Regions from separate parts of the Afifella sp. YEN Y35 genome, predicted to be linked through region 3. Evidence: riboswitches for the same ligand, from Rfam matches in the RefSeq annotation. Region 3 holds a riboswitch; each other region holds the start of a gene.
The links. A riboswitch is a leader RNA that binds a small molecule or an ion and turns the genes downstream of it on or off. The one in region 3 is predicted to bind thiamine pyrophosphate.
Positions count from the first base shown of each region.

Region 1: another riboswitch for thiamine pyrophosphate. It lies ahead of ACK8CP_RS19415 (ABC transporter permease); the one in region 3 lies ahead of thiM (hydroxyethylthiazole kinase).
Region 2: another riboswitch for thiamine pyrophosphate. It lies ahead of thiB (thiamine ABC transporter substrate binding subunit); the one in region 3 lies ahead of thiM (hydroxyethylthiazole kinase).

Region 1 covers NZ_CP180203.1:4,071,479-4,074,744, reverse strand. The annotation lists gene ACK8CP_RS19425 (DMT family transporter) at 1-86, opposite strand, end outside; gene ACK8CP_RS19420 (DMT family transporter) at 97-1,041, opposite strand; TPP riboswitch at 1,163-1,274, shown strand; gene ACK8CP_RS19415 (ABC transporter permease) at 1,307-2,065, shown strand; gene ACK8CP_RS19410 (ABC transporter substrate-binding protein) at 2,113-3,051, shown strand; gene ACK8CP_RS19405 (hypothetical protein) at 3,103-3,266, opposite strand, start outside.
Region 2 covers NZ_CP180203.1:1,598,339-1,601,604, forward strand. The annotation lists gene ACK8CP_RS07630 (PAS domain S-box protein) at 1-875, opposite strand, end outside; gene ACK8CP_RS07635 (sensor histidine kinase) at 949-1,302, shown strand; TPP riboswitch at 1,658-1,759, shown strand; gene thiB (thiamine ABC transporter substrate binding subunit) at 1,813-2,832, shown strand; gene thiP (thiamine/thiamine pyrophosphate ABC transporter permease) at 2,850-3,266, shown strand, end outside.
Region 3 covers NZ_CP180203.1:695,361-698,626, forward strand. The annotation lists gene ACK8CP_RS03330 (xanthine dehydrogenase family protein molybdopterin-binding subunit) at 1-247, shown strand, start outside; gene ACK8CP_RS03335 (DMT family transporter) at 311-1,237, shown strand; gene ACK8CP_RS03340 (Lrp/AsnC ligand binding domain-containing protein) at 1,250-1,486, opposite strand; TPP riboswitch at 1,585-1,695, shown strand; gene thiM (hydroxyethylthiazole kinase) at 1,751-2,572, shown strand; gene thiE (thiamine phosphate synthase) at 2,569-3,222, shown strand; gene thiD (bifunctional hydroxymethylpyrimidine kinase/phosphomethylpyrimidine kinase) at 3,219-3,266, shown strand, end outside.

The sequences.
Region 1 (3,266 bases), 730 kb from region 3:
AGGACGAGAAGCGTCAGGCTGCCGAGATCGAGAGAGGCCTCGACTGGCGCGGTGCGTGCAGATGTGGGGAGGGTTTTGGCGTCCATGTGACGAGCCCTAAGAGAGGCTTCTCTCCGGCTCCACCCGATTCTTGAGGCGCTGCCTCCGGCTCGCCAGGAAGACGCCGCCGAGAATGCACACGCCGCCGAAAGCGTGGGCGTAGGTGAAGGTCTCGCCAAGGGCGAAGACAGCGAGAATGGCACCGAAGAACGGCACCAGATGGAAGAAGGGTCCCGCCCTGTTCGGACCGATGAGATCGACGCCCCGGTTGAAGCAGATATAGGCGAGCACCGAGGGAAAGACGGCGACGTAGAAGAGGGCCGCAAGGCTCGCCGCATTGATGTCGATATGGCCACCGCGCAACAGATCGAGCGCGCTTGCCGGCAGGAGCATGATGGCGCCCCACCCGATGGTGATCGCCAGAAAGCTCAGCCAGTGAAGAGGCGGCCGCCGCTTCAAAAGCGCGGAATAGGTGGCATAGATGACGACGTCGATCAGCATGATCACGTCGCCCGGATTGAGCCGCAGATGCGCCAGCACCTGCAATTGCCCGCGCGAGACGATGACCACGACCCCGATGAGGGAGACGACGATGCCGGCAAGCTGGCCGAAGGTGAGCCGCTCGCGGAAGAGCATGAAAACGACGAAGGCGATGGCAAGCGGCGTCGTCGCCTGCAGAAGCACGACATTGAGCGCCGTCGTATATTCGAGAGCCCAGTAGAGAAGCGTGTTGAAGAGCGTGATGCCGCACAAAGCCATCAGCGTCAGCACGCCGAGATGACGCTGGATCACCGGCCAGTCGGCGCGCAGCGCCTTCATGGCGAAAGGCAGGATCAACAGCGCAGCCCCACCCCAGCGCAGCTGCGCGAAAAGGATCGGTGAGAAATCATCGATCACCGCCCGCGCGACCACCGCATTGCCGGCCCAGAAGAGCGAGGTCAGCGTCAAGAGCAGATAGGGTTGATCGAAAAGCCAACGAAAAGGGGCAAAGAGGACACGCATTTCCCCGCCTCTATCCCTCTGCGGCAAATTTGTCACCCACCGGGACCATGGATGAGGCCGCAAACGCGATCGTGCGGCGACCGTGAGACGGCTTGCAAGCCTCGGCCGGAGAGTTATGGTGGGCGTTTCCGAGGGGTGTGCGGACAAACCGCGCTGAGATGGCCGTGATGGCGGCCGGACCCTTTGAACCTGATCCGGGTCATGCCGGCGAAGGGACGGGCCTCAGTCTCTCCAGCACGCATGATCTCTGCCATGAAAGGGGCGCGTGCTGGCCATTCTCGCAATCCGTCTCGCAATCGCGATCGCACTCCTCGCCGTCTGGGAAGGCCTCGTGCGCGCAACCGGCGTGCCGCGCTTCATCCTGCCGGCGCCGAGCGATCTCGTGACGGCTTTCTCCGCCCTCCCCTTCTATTATCTCGGCAACGCCGCCGTCACCGCGACGGAGATCGTGGTCGGCCTCGTCGTCGGAGCGCTGGTCGGCGCATTGACGGCGATCCTGGTCGTTGCCTCTCCCGCACTTGAAAGGCTCGCCATGCCGATCCTGGCGGCGAGCCAGGCACTCCCGGTCTTCGCCATCGCGCCGCTTCTCGTCATCTGGTTTGGCTTCGGCATGGCGTCCAAAGTCGTGATGGCCGGGCTCATCATCTATTTTCCGGTGGCCACTGCGTTTGCCGACGGTCTGAAGCGCACCGATCCGGGCCTTCTCGATCTCGCAAGGCTCAACCGCGCCTCCAGGCGCGACACCTTCCGCTACATCCGCATTCCTGCGGCCCTGCCCGCCCTTGCCTCCGGGCTCAGGGTCGCCGCCGCGATCGCGCCGATCGGCGCCGTCGTCGGCGAATGGGTCGGCGCCTCCGCCGGCCTCGGCTTCGTCATGCTGCAGGCCAATGCCCGCATGCAGACCGACCGCGTCTTCGTCGGCCTCTTCCTGCTCGCCGCGATGGCGATCCTGCTGCGCGCCCTGATCGATCTCTTCCTGCGCCGCCTCCTCGGCTGGGTGCCGGGAGAAGCGAGCATCGCCTGAGACGATCTCCGAAACTCCGACATGATCCGAAAAGAGAGGAAATGACCATGCTCGACCGCCTGCGCCTGATGCTTCTGGCGCTCATCTTGACCGCCTCCCCAGCGGCGGCCGCGGACCACCTGACCGTGCTGCTCGATTGGTTCGTGAACCCCGACCACGCGCCGCTCGTCGTCGCGCAGGAAAAGGGCTATTTCGCCGAGGAAGACCTCGATGTGGAAATGATCCCGCCGGCCGACCCGAGCGCTCCACCCCGCCTCGTTGCGGCGGGCGAAGGCGATGTCGCCATTTCCTACCAGCCCAATCTCTATCTTCAGGTGGCCGAAGGATTGCCGCTGGCGCGCTTCGGAACGCTCGTCGAAACGCCGCTCAACTCGCTCGTGGTTTTGGAAGGCAGCGATGTGACGACGCTCGCCGACCTCAAGGGGAAGACGGTCGGCTTCTCGGTTGGAGGCTTCGAGGATGTGCTTCTGAAGATGATGCTCGGAGAAAGCGGCGTGACCCTCGACGACGTCGATCTCGTCAACGTCAACTTCGCACTCTCACCGGCCCTTCTCGCAGGACGCGTCGATGCCGTCATCGGCGCATTCCGCAATGTCGAGCTCAATCAGCTCGACATCGAAGGCAAGCCCGGCCGGGCCTTCTATCCCGAGGAGCACGGCGTGCCGCCCTATGACGAGCTCATCTTCATCGCACGCTCCGACAAGCTCGGCGACGACAGGCTGCCGCGCTTCCTGAAGGCGATCGAGCGCGCCACGCTCTACCTCACCAACCATCCCGAGGAAGCCCTCGAGATCTTCACGAAAGCGCATCCCGATCTCGGCGACGAGCTCAACCGCCGCGCGTTCATGGATACGGTCGCCCGCTTTTCGAAAAGCCCTGGCGCCTTCGACGCCGGCCGCTATCAGCGGTTCGCGGAATTCATGAAGGATCAGGGACTGATCGAGACGGTACCGGAGCTGGAAAGCTACGCCCAGGCCGTTCGGTAAGGGCCCGTTCGGTGAAAGCCAGTTCGGTGAAAGTTAGCCAGGCTGGGGCGATCAGGAATCGCCCCAGCTCTGCATCACATTCTCAAACACCTTGTCGCCCGGAATACCCTTCTCGAAGGTGATCAGGGCCCGCTTGCCGCCCTCAAACAGGATCGGCAGGTCGAACCAGGAACCGCTGCGCAGAAGCTCCAGATTCCGCTCCACCTGATCGGGCG
Region 2 (3,266 bases), 900 kb from region 3:
TCGTCAGGCATGACCGGCTCGATGAACCCAACGCCGTTGATCCCGGGCAGATTGGCCTCGAGACCGAACTCGCTGACGAAAGCCCTCCATTCCGTCTTCGAAACGTAGCTGGAGCCGCTGAAAAGACCCGCTCCGGCGTCCAGCGCCTGCTTGTAGGCGTCCAGCCGGTGCAGCAGTGCCTGTTCGCTGTCTCCCGCCAGAGCCTTGAACGAGGTCAGCCCCTGTTCGAACGCCGCTTCGTTGGTGAACTTCCATGCGTAGAACGTTAATCCGAGGGGAACCAGCAGCGCCACAAGGCCCAGCCTGCTGACCCGGGCGAGCGGGCGTCCGCGGTATCGGGCACTCCACGGGCGCAAAGGGCTGATCATGGCCAGGGGTAGGACGAGCAGGATTCCGGCAACGTCCCCGATCCACCATGTGATCCAATTGGAAAGGGCAGCCGATCCGCCGGTGATACCGGCCCCCATAAGGCTTGCTACGCCGACGCTCGCACCAATGAGACACGGCAAAAGGGCCGCGCGCAGGGTAAACGGAATGAAGTCTCGCATCCCCTCCAAGGCGAAGGGCATCCCGAAGCGCCGCCGAAGAAGGTGAACAGCGAGGAGCGATTGCACCGTCGACCCGGTGGCGATGCAAACAGCAACGCCCAGCGCCGACCAATCGGGCCCCTGCGCACCGAAAGCGTTCCCAATGACGGCATTAACCGCGAATGCCCCCAGAAACACGCCGGGCCATAGCCGGTGACCATAAAACAGAAGCGCAGAAACCGCGATTCCCGATGCCGGCCAGATCAACGTCGCATAGCCTGGGGGCACGGCCAAACGCAGGCCGAGCCAACCGAAAAGCGCATAAGCGGAGCTTGAAGTCTCGATCAAGATCGAAGAGACCGCTCCAGGTCTCGTCTGTCTGGCCGATCAGGATCGTCTCAGCCAAGCCTTCGTCAATCTGATCTCCAATGCGGTAAAATTCTCCCCGTCAGGAAGCACCGTTCGCATACGCATTGCACAGCGAGCAGGCCGAGCCCGCATCTACGTGAGCGACGAGGGGCCGGGCATCCCGCAGGAATTCCACACCCGCATCTTCACAAAGTTCGAACGGGCCAACTTCTCCGACAACCAGAAGGTTGGTGGCACCGGTCTCGGCCTTTCAATCACCAAGGCGATCATCGAGCACCTCAACGGCGAGATCGATTTCCGCAGCACAGAGGGCGGCGGGACGATTTTCTTCGTTGACCTGCCGAGTTTTCCTGCGATGCACCAGCTTGCTGCAGAACGCGACAGCCGCAAGCTCGCAAGCGCCTGAATATCGTCTTCCCGCCACCAATTGATAGACAAGCCGCATGGCGAAAACGTCTCCGCTGAGACGCTCTAATCACGCCACCAAATCGGTTTGCAGGTCCGCCGCTCCCCCGAACCGAATCTGAGGCGAAAGGGAAGGTGCCGAGCCCCAACTCCCGCACGCCGTTGGCAAATTCCTCGATATCCATCCACTCCTTCCCGCTTCGCCGACGTCACATGGGTCATCGGCGCCAGCACATCGGGGAGGTTATGGATCGGGTGCTCGTCATTGGTGGGACCTTGGCCGTTTAGATCGAGGTCGCCAAGGCCCAGATCATCGCTCGATGCTTGTCGGGCCGGCGCATTTCCACTAGGTCTGAAGACGCTCACACGGGGTGCCCATACGGGCTGAGAGGCTTATCCGCCAACCCGCTGAACCTGATCCGGCTCGCACCGGCGGAGGGATGGAGAGCTTTCGTTGCCGCGAATGCGCCCCTTCCCGCTTTCAAACGACAAGGAGGCGCCCTTGGGCTCGCTGCAATCCCCTTCCATCTTCATAGCATCAGCCGTCGCCGCATTGTTCTTCGGCGCAATCACACCCGCCGCGGCGCAGGAGGAGAAGCCCTCGCTGACGGTCTACACCTATGAGAGCTTCGTTGCCGATTATGGGCCGGGGCCGCGGATCAAGGCCGGTTTTGAGGCGGTTTGTGGCTGCACGGTGAAATGGGTCGGGCTGGAGGACGGCGTTGCGATCCTCAACCGTTTGAAGCTCGAAGGTGCTTCGACATCGGCGGAGGTGGTGGTCGGGCTCGACACCAACCTGATCGCTGAGGCCAGGGCGACCGGGCTCTTCGCACCGCATGGCACCGACACATCTGCGGTCGACGTTCCCGGCGGTTTTTCCGATCCGGTTTTCGTGCCCTATGATTATGGCTGGTTCGCCGTCGTCTACGACAGTGAGGCGATCGATGCCCCTCCGCAAAGCCTGGAGGAGCTGGTCAGCGGCGATCCGGAGGAGAAGATCGCCATCCAAGATCCTCGCAGCTCGACACCGGGTCTCGGGCTGCTTCTTTGGATGAAGAAAGTCTACGGCGACGGCGCCGAAGCGAAATGGCGAGAGTTCTCCGAGCGTGTCCTGACCGTGACGCCGGGCTGGAGCGAAGCCTATGGGCTCTTGACGAGCGGCGAAGTCCCGATGGTGCTGAGCTATACCACCTCGCCTGCCTATCACCTGATCGAGGAGGAGAGCGACCGCTACCGCGCGGCAGCCTTCGATGAGGGCCATTACATCCAAATCGAGGTCGCCGGCCGCATCGCAAGCTCCGAGCACCCGGATCTCGCCCGCGACTTCCTCGCTTATCTGATCTCGCCCGCGGCACAGGACGCGTTGCCGACCACCAACTGGATGCTGCCGGCCGCAGCGACCGCCTCGCCGCTGCCCGCCGCCTTTGAGCAGCTGGTGACCCCGGACAAGACCCTGTCTTTCGATCCCCAAACGGTAGCCGACAGCCGACGCGCCTGGACGCAGGAATGGCTGCAGGCGCTCGGTCGCTGAGGCTCTCCGCGCGTCCGATGACAGGTTCGACAGATCGACGTTGGCGTGTCGCGGCAGGACTTGCCGCCGTTGCCGCGCTCGCCGGGTTTTTGGGCGGCGCATGTTTCGCCTTGCTTACCCAAGCCGATGCGGCGCCGGACGTGCTTGCCTTGGCATCGGACCGCTATTTGCGGGGGGTGGTGCTGTTCACGCTGGAACAGGCGGCCCTTTCCACCCTCCTTGCCGTGGCCGGTGCCCTGCCGCTTGCAGTGGCCCTCCACAGGGCTCGGTTTCCCGGCCGCGGCCTCGTCCTGCGTCTGTTCCTCCTGCCGCAAGCCCTGCCGGTGCTGGTCGGCGCCTTGGCGATCATCGCGGTGTGGGGCCGCAACGGCGTCGTCTCGGATCTGGCCGCCACCCTCGGATTCGATCGCCTCAACGTCTATGGGCTGTCCGGC
Region 3 (3,266 bases):
GCGCGCATGGGACACGGTTTCCTTCCATTTCGAGACGCGCAACGTGCCTTCGGCGCACAATGCCCTCGGCATCAAAGGTGCGGGTGAGGCGGGAACGATCGGCGCGACGCCCGCGGTCATGAATGCCGTTGTCTATGCGCTTTATCGAGAGTACGGGATCCGCCATCTCGACCTGCCGGCGACACCGCTGCGGGTGTGGAATGCCATTCAAGCCGCAAAGGCGGCGCTCCCCGAACAACGAGGCTAGGGTGACCAAAGACGAAGCGGACTGCCGGCGTAACGCGCGGCAGAGCCGAGGCGGTGGGCAATCGTGACCACAGCGACCCGCGCCATCATTCTCAAGGTCAGCTCGACCATTGCCTTCGCGCTGATGCTTTCCTGCATCAAGCTCGTCGGCGAGCGCGTGCCGACCGGCGAGATCGTGTTCTTTCGCTCCGCCTTTGCGCTCGTTCCGCTCCTCGGCATGCTCGCCTGGCAGAACAAGCTCAAGGAGGCCGTGCGCACCAAAGATCCCTGGAGCCATGCCCGTCGCGGCCTCATCGGGGTGACCACGATGATGCTGTGGTTTGCCGGCGTCCAGCGCCTGCCTCTGCCCGAATCCATGGCGATCAGCTACGGCGCGCCTTTGATGATCGTCGTGTTGGGCGCCCTGATCCTGCACGAAACGGTGCGCATCTATCGTTCGACCGCCGTTGCTGTCGGTTTCGTCGGCATCATGATCGTGCTGTGGCCGCGCTTCGATCTTCTCTCAAGCGGCGAACTCGTCGGGCGGGAATTCGTCGGCTCGCTCTGCGCGCTCGGCTCCATGGTGCTGACGGCGGTGGTCGCGATCCTCATCCGCAAGATGACGGCGACGGAATCGACCTCCGCCATCGTCTTCTATTTTTCCGTCACGTGCACGGTCGTGGCGCTTTTCACCATCCCGTTCGGATGGGTCATGCCCGATACGGAAGAGATGGTCCTTCTGACCCTGTGCGGGCTCTTCGGCGGCCTTGGGCAGATCTCCCTGACCGCCGCCTATCGTTATGCCGAGACGTCGACGATCGCGCCTTTCGAGTATGCCTCGATGATCTGGGGCACGATCGCCGGCTATCTGCTCTTCAATGAAATTCCCGGGATCAATGTTGCCGTGGGCGGAGCGGTCGTCATCGCTGCCGGCATCTTCATCATCTACCGCGAGCATCAATTGGGGCTGGAGCGGCGAAAGATGCGCAAATTGTCGACGCCGCAGGGGTGAGGCGGATGAGCCTCAGAACGCCTTGAAGGTGGGAATCGTTTTGGTGTCCTGGATGCCTTCGATGACGTGCACCTTTTCCTGCACGAAGCGGCCGATGTCGTCGTCGGGGCTCAGATAAAACTTTGCCAGAAGGTCGTAATCGCCTGCTGTGGAATAGATTTCAGATGCGATCTCGGCGTCCGCCAGGGCGGTGGCGACCTGGTAGGCCTGGCCGAGCTGGCATTTGATGAGTACGAAAAACGGGGTCATGGCAGTCTCCTTGGCCGGGAGAAAACCGCAACTGTCCGGTCGCGGCAAGGGCCAAGCGGCCGATGCTTGCAAAGCGGTTCCTAGACCACTAGATCGGAAGACGTCTCAGGGGGTGCCGCTGCAATCTGTAGGCGGCTGAGAGGCGATCCGGCCAACCCCTCGAACCTGATCCGGTTAACACCGGCGGAGGGATGGGATGATGCCGAGAGATCCTCGTCGTTCATTTGCTTCCGCTTCGGGCCGGATCCGAAGTGGGAGAATTCCATGCCTATGACGATCGATGAGGTCTTTGCGGCGCTGACGGATCTGCGTGCGCGCCAGCCTCTCGTCCAAAACATCACCAACTTCGTTTCGATGAGCGTCTCCGCGAATGCGCTTCTCGCCCTCGGCGCATCGCCCGCGATGGTACATGCGGAAGAAGAGGTCGGCGATTTCGCCAAGCTCGCGGACGCCCTCGTCGTCAATATCGGCACGTTGTCGCCCGCCTGGCTGCGCGCCATGAAAAAGGCGGCCGAGGCCATGGGGGAGCAGCAGAAGCCCTGGGTGCTCGACCCGGTGGCGACGGGCGCGACGCCATACCGAAGCGAGGCCGCGAACACACTCCTGTCCCTGCGGCCGACGATCGTGCGCGGCAATGCGAGCGAGATCATGAGTCTCGCAGGCGAGGCGGGCGCACTCGGCAGGGGGGTCGATTCTCTTGCCGCCTCCGATCAGGCCGTTGCGGCGGCGAAGGCGCTGGCGCGGACATCGGGAAGTGTCGTTGCCGTGACTGGTGCGACCGATTACGCGACAGATGGCGATGAGGTCGTTTCGGTCACCGGCGGGCATGATCTCATGCCGCGCTCGACCGCCCTCGGCTGTGCGCTTTCCGCCTGTGTCGCCGCATTCTCGGCCGTGCGGCCGCCGCTCGAAGCGGCGACCGCCGGGCTTGCCGTTTATGCCGCTGCCGGCCGGATCGCCGGTGAGCGATGCGGCAACGGGCCAGGGCATCTGCCGGCCGAGCTTTGTGACGCGCTCTTCCGCATGGACAAGGATCTCCTTGCCGCTCATTCCGGTATTGGCGCCGGAAGCGGGGAGGGGGAATGATGCGTCATCCGTTCGATCTTTCGCTTTATCTCGTCACCGATCCGAGGCTTTGCGGTCCGCGCGATTTTTTCGAGACCGTCGCTGCGGCCGTCAAAGGTGGCGTGACGCTGGTGCAGCTGCGCGACCCCGACGCCGGCACGCGTGAACTCGTTGCCATTGCGCGCCGCCTGAAGGCGCTGTTGGAGCCTATGGGCGTGCCACTCATCGTCAATGATCGCATCGATGTGGCGCTCGCGGTCGAGGCTGACGGCGTGCATCTCGGCCAGAGCGATATGGACGGCGCGGATGCACGGCGGCTGATCGGCGAGGAACGCATCCTCGGGATTTCCGTGGGCAGTGCGACCGAGCACGAGGCGTCCCGGGACGCTCTTTCTGGCGCCGATTATATCGGGGTCGGGCCGGTCTATACGACGGCCACCAAGCCCAATGCCGGTGCGGCGATCGGCGTGGAGGGGCTTTCGGCCGTCACGAGGGCTGTCGGGCTTCGATCCGTTGCCATCGGGGGCATCAGCGCTTCCAATGCCGCCGAATGCATCGCTGCCGGGGCCGAGGGCGTTGCCGTCGTGTCCGCCATCATGGGGGCCGACGATCCACAAGCCGCCGCCCAGGCGCTTCTTGAAGAAATTCGTACAGCGAAGGACACACAATGACGGCCATCGCACTTTCGATTGCAGGCACAGACCCGACCAGCGGC